Paraneptunicella aestuarii: one gene and its partner. Each later gene encodes a partner of the first gene's protein in a complex. Links are inferred from orthologs where the notes say so. Each region holds a gene or a part of one and is shown in the gene's direction. Other genes may lie near its edges.

What was found.
Region 2: the proteins of KIH87_RS19060 (region 1) and cheY are in contact, whole or in part, in a solved structure (PDB 1A0O), measured with the Escherichia coli proteins. The link is inferred for Paraneptunicella aestuarii from one-to-one orthologs.

Annotation. Positions count from the first base shown.
Region 1 is NZ_CP074570.1:4,848,350-4,851,339, forward strand. Bases 7-2,986 are described here. They hold KIH87_RS19060 (chemotaxis protein CheA), read left to right. Parts: upstream 7-447; coding sequence 448-2,526; downstream 2,527-2,986. Other genes in these bases: KIH87_RS19055 (response regulator), read left to right, coding at 50-412; KIH87_RS19065 (chemotaxis protein CheW), read left to right, coding at 2,528-2,986. Outside these bases: more of KIH87_RS19065, read left to right, coding at 2,987-2,990. UniProt on the Escherichia coli protein: Involved in the transmission of sensory signals from the chemoreceptors to the flagellar motors. CheA is autophosphorylated; it can transfer its phosphate group to either CheB or CheY.
Region 2 is NZ_CP074570.1:4,092,759-4,095,735, reverse strand. The notes cover bases 1-2,967. They hold cheY (chemotaxis response regulator CheY), read left to right. Parts: upstream 1-1,275; coding sequence 1,276-1,659; downstream 1,660-2,967. Other genes in these bases: KIH87_RS15805 (chemotaxis protein CheA), read left to right, coding at 2,455-2,967; KIH87_RS15810 (protein phosphatase CheZ), read left to right, coding at 1,695-2,441; KIH87_RS15820 (RNA polymerase sigma factor FliA), read left to right, coding at 504-1,229; KIH87_RS15825 (MinD/ParA family protein), read left to right, coding at 1-507. In the rest of the region: more of KIH87_RS15805, read left to right, coding at 2,968-2,977. UniProt on the Escherichia coli protein: Involved in the transmission of sensory signals from the chemoreceptors to the flagellar motors.

The DNA of each region.
Region 1 (2,990 bases):
GTGTGAAATTATCAGTTTATAGCGAATATATTTTACCGAGGGATAATAAATGAAGAAAATTCTCACAGTTGACGACTCTGCATCGATGCGTGCCATGGTAGTTTTCACGCTTCGAGGTGAAGGGTTTGATGTGACGGAAGCGGTCAACGGTAAAGAAGGACTGGACAAGGCTAAGACTGGTGAGTTTGATCTCATAATCTCCGACGTCAATATGCCTATCATGGATGGAATAGAATTTGTTTCCAATGTAAGAAAAGAAGAAAAGTACAGATTTACTCCTATACTGATGTTAACGACTGAATCAGGTACAGATAAAAAACAAGAAGGTAAAGCAGCAGGTGCCACTGGTTGGATTGTTAAACCCTTTGATCCACAAAAACTTATCGCTGTTGTAAGAAAGGTTTTACGCTAGTTTCATCCGCTATGCCATAGGAGATGAGTGGCCGTATGACAGACCCCTTAGAGCGTTTCCGAGCGGTTTTCTTTGAAGAAAGTGCAGAAGCAATTGACGCCATTGAGCGCAACTTGCTCAGCATGAATGAGTCAAATACAGCCATAGATCCGGAAATGATTAACGACATATTTCGTTCCGCCCACTCGCTGAAAGGGGGGAGCGCTACATTTGGCATGGGCTCGCTGACCGAGTTTACCCATGTCATGGAAACACTTCTTGATAAAGTGAGATCATCCGAAATCCATATGACTCAGGAGCTCATTGACTGCCTGTTTTCATCTCTGGATATTTTGCGCAATCTGGTTGCACATTACCAATATCAAGACCCGATTAACGAGCAGGGCATGCTCCAGATCCGCAATGAACTAGAACGCCTTTTAGGCATGCCCAAAGCAACACCTCAATCAGCAGCAGCTCACAAGACTCAAGATGAGCATGAATCCGCAGATGATGAACCTCATACTGATTGGCAGATCAACTTCATACCTCATCCAGAAATCTTATCTACGGGAAACGATCCCCTTCGGTATCTGGAAGAACTGGCTGAACTTGGTAAATTAAAAACCAAATGCGACGTCAGTAAAGTGCCTAATTTACGGGAGCTGGATCCCACCCAAACTTATATTCAATGGCAAATCTTGCTGTCTCCCACCGAGCATGTTGATAGAGATGTGTTAGATGATGTCTTCCTTTGGATAGAAGACGAAGCAGATCTGACTTTCAAGCCAATTGGGGCAACTCTGGAGCAAAGTACAGCGAACTCGAATCAACAAAACGAGGTTAGAGAAGAGCCTGAAACTCCACCAATAAAAACGGTAACTACCGCTCCCATTAAGGCCGCGCCTTCTGAGGCAGCAGTACCTCAACCAGCTAACGACCCAGCCACAAGTTCAGACAAAAAACGAACGTCGCAATCGATTCGCGTTGATTTGGAAAAAATTGACAGCTTAATCAATTTGTTAGGTGAATTGGTTATCACTCAATCCATGTTGAGCATTTATGGCGACTCCGAGAAATACCCTCAATTTGAAAGACTGACCGAAGGTTTGACTCAGTTAGAGCGGCACACTCGAGACCTGCAAGAAGGTGTGATGCGGATCCGAATGCTGCCCATTGATTTCTGTTTCAGCCGCTTCCCGCGCATGGTGCGAGACATAGCGAAAAAGCTAAATAAATCCATCGCGGTTGAGATTATTGGTGAAACGACAGAAGTCGACAAAACCGTTATTGAAGAACTCACTGACCCTCTGGTGCATTTGGTGCGCAACAGCGTCGATCACGGCATTGAAATGCCAGAAGTAAGAAAAGCCAAAGGCAAACCAGAAACAGGAACGGTAACACTGAAAGCGTTCCATCAGGTTGGCAATATCATTATCGAAATATCTGATGATGGAGCAGGACTGAACACCAATCGCATACGAGAGAAAGCCATAGAAAAAGGTGTTATCGCCCCTGATAATCAATTGAACGAACAAGCAATTAATGAACTAATCTTTGCTCCCGGCTTTTCCACCGCTCAGGAAGTCACTGATTTATCAGGTCGCGGCGTGGGCATGGACGTTGTAAAACGTAATATCAAAGCCTTGGGCGGTACTATCGACGTAAGATCGGTTCCCGAAGAAGGTACTACCTTCATCATACGCTTACCTCTCACTTTGGCTATCCTGGATGGACAACTGGTTAAAGTCAGCGGAGAGACCTACATTATTCCAATGTTGTCTATCATTGAATCCATTCAGATGAAGCCCAAAGACATTAACCGGGTCGGAAATAAAAGTGTGTCGTTCAAATGGCGAGGCAACTTTATTCCGATTATTAATCTGGTAGATACCTTTGGTTGTCCACGAAGAGAAAGTGACAAGCAAGATCTGGTGGTGGTGGTTGAAAGTGATGGTAAACAAGCCGGCATTTTAGTGGATGAGCTCACTAACCACCAGCAAGTGGTTGTGAAGTCGCTGGAAGCCAACTACGCCAAAGTCAGCGAGCTGTCAGGAGCTACGATATTAGGCGATGGTTCTGTTGCTCTTATCATTGATGTAGGTGCACTAATTTCCAGGGTGAGGATGCATTGAGATGAATACCGAAGCTTCACTCCATAGCAAACAAAATGATGATGATATTCAGGAAAGAATATTCGGCTCCCATTTAGAGACCAAGTCCGAATGGCTGAGCTTTCAATTATCGGATTTGGAATACGCCGTCGATATCCTGAAGGTACGTGAAATCAGAATTTGGGAACCCTGCACACGGGTTCCTTATGCGCCGCACTATGTCACAGGATTAATTAACCTGCGCGGCGCTATTGTCCCTATCGTCGATCTTCGTAAACGACTTGGGCTTGAAGTAAAAGAATATGACGCCGAGACCGTTATCCTCATCATGGATGTGGAACTGGCAGAAGGGCATAAAACCATTGGAATTGTGGTAGATGCAATTTCAGAAGTCATAGAAACAGACAGTACAAATTGCCAACTATCACCAGAATTTGATCTGGCAATAGAAAAGCGCTTTGTGGCGGGTATTGCAGATGAAGACA
Region 2 (2,977 bases), 760 kb from region 1 along the record:
GCGTTTAGTGAATTACGTACACCTGTTGATGTACTTATTGTTGATACAGCGGCGGGTATTTCCGGCATGGTATTAAGCTTTGCCCGGGCATCGCAGGATGTGTTGGTTGTTGTTTGTAATGAACCAACATCCTTAACCGATGCATATGCATTAATGAAGTTATTAAATCGTGACCATGGTGTGTTTCGTTTTAAGATTGTTGCCAATATGGTGCGAAATGTACGAGAAGGTCAGGAGTTATTTGCTAAACTATCCAAAGTAACAAACCGATTTTTGGATGTGGCTCTGGAATTAGTTGCGACCATTCCTTATGATGAAAATATTCGCAAGGCGGTACGTAAGCAAAAAGCTATAGTGGAAGCGTTTCCCAATTCGCCAGCTTCTGTGGCAGTTATGAATTTGGCCAGAACAGCATTGACTTGGCCGATTCCTGCACAACCAGGAGGTCATTTGGAGTTTTTCCTGGAACAGTTGGTGAAACAACAGGCGGTAAGTGACCAAGCGTGAATAACAAAGCAGCGGCGTATCAACAATTAGATAATAAGCAGCAATTGGTCGAGCAACACGCACCATTAGTAAAGCGTATTGCTCACCATTTGATGGCTCGATTGCCAGCCAGTGTTCTTGTTGAAGACTTAATTCAGGCCGGCATGATTGGCTTATTGGAAGCTGCGCGTAACTTCGATGGAAGTAAAGGCGCCAGCTTTGAAACTTTCGCCGGGATACGAATTCGAGGCGCTATGCTTGATGATATTCGTAAAGGTGATTGGACACCTCGTTCCGTTCATAAAAATGGACGTGCCATAGCTGAAGCCATTCATGCTGTTGAGCGCGAAACCGGAGGCGATGCAAAAGATACTGATATCGCCGAGAAAATGGGCGTATCATTAGATGAATATCACCAAATGCTGCATGAAGTAAATTCAGGCAAAATGGTGGGAATTGAAGATTTGGGTGTCACGGAAGATGTATTAACAACGGAAAATAATAAAGGTAGTGATCGCCCTCTGGATGATTTAATGCAGGGGGAGTTCCAGAAGGCATTGGCAAATGCCATTACAACCTTGCCAGAGCGTGAAGCGATAGTACTTTCTTTGTATTATGACGAGGAACTGAACCTCAGAGAGATTGGTGAAGTATTGGAAGTCAGTGAATCTCGAGTCAGTCAAATACATAGTCAGGCAATGCTTAGACTTAAATCTCGTATGCAGGCTTGGCAAGCAGAATAAATAAGTACAATAATAGCTGTTGGTCTGGTCCTTTTTGGAGGCGGTTTTGGATAAAAATATGAAAATTCTTGTTGTTGACGACTTTTCGACAATGAGACGTATCATTAAAAACTTATTAAAAGACTTGGGTTTCACCAATGTGCAAGAAGCAGACGATGGAAGCACTGCTCTGCCGATGTTACAACAAGGCGATTTTGACTTTGTGGTAACAGATTGGAACATGCCTGGTATGCAAGGAATTGATTTGCTTCGTGCAATCAGAGCTGATGATAATTTGAAACATACTCCTGTTTTAATGGTGACAGCAGAAGCTAAGAAAGAACAGATTGTTGCAGCGGCTCAGGCTGGCGTGAATGGCTACGTTGTTAAACCATTTACAGCTGCGACCTTGAAAGAAAAGCTTGACAAAATTTTTGAGCGCTTGGGTTAGTTCCGGCTGAACCTGCAATACAGAGGTGAAGTCTTATGAGCTCCGCTACAAATGCACCTATGTCGTTAGACGACGCCAAACAATTAGTTGAGTTTTTGGAAGCTGGCGACAACGATGCCGCCACCGCCTTGTTGGAAGCGACTAAAATTCAGGATTCCATGGAATTGTTTGCGGAAGTCGGAAAATTGACACGCCAGTTGCACGATTCATTGAATAGTTTCAACATTGATTCTCGAATTGCTGACTTGGCGACAGAAGACATTCCCGATGCTCAGTCTCGTCTAAACTATGTTATTGAAACTACCGAGCAGGCAGCGAACCAAACCATGGATGCTGTTGAAAGTAGTATGCCCATTGCCGAGAAAATGTGCGCTGATATTAATGGTATTCTTCCCCAATGGAAGAAACTCATGTCTCGCCAATTGGAATTGGGTGAATTTAAAGCATTATGCCATAGTGTTGATAAGTTTCTGGAAGAGTCCAGTAATGACTCTTCCCAATTAACAGGCTTGCTAACTGAAGTGTTGATGGCTCAAGGCTATCAGGACTTAACCGGTCAGGTCATTCGCCGAGTTATTGAGTTGGTGAAGGAAGTTGAAGACAGCCTGGTTAACGTATTAAAAGTGTTCGGTGAGCCAGAGGTGAGTGAAACCTCTAAAAAAGAAAAGAGAGAGAAAGCAGCCCAATCTCCTGAAGGTCCTATTATTGACGCCGAAAGCCGAGATGATGTTGTGACTGGTCAGGATGATGTTGACGATCTTCTTTCAAGCTTGGGTTTCTAGGGGGAACTGATATATGTCGTTTGACTTGGACGAGGATATCCTTCAGGACTTTTTGGTCGAGGCCGGAGAGATTCTGGAGCAACTACAAGAACAACTCGTCGATCTGGAAAATAATCCCGAAGATTCAGATTTGTTGAATGCGATATTCCGTGGCTATCACACTGTAAAAGGTGGGGCGGGTTTCTTATCGCTGACTGAACTGGTAGATGTTTGTCACGGCGCAGAGAACGTTTTTGACGTAATGCGTAATGGACAGCGCAAGCTAACTCCTGAATTAATGGATGTCATTCTGCAGGCAACAGATGTTGTTGTTGAAATGTTCCAAAGTGTCAAATCCAGAGAGCCTTTACAACCCGCGTCTCCTGAATTGTTGGAAACCCTGCATAGATTGAGTCAACCTCAAAGCAAGGATGAAGAAGTTTCTGTTGCGCCAGAGCCTGCATCATCACCTATAGTTCCTGATGTTGATGATGACGATCTGGGGCTTGATTTATTTGGTGAAGATGATGACTCTTCTGATAGTCGTGATGGCGGTA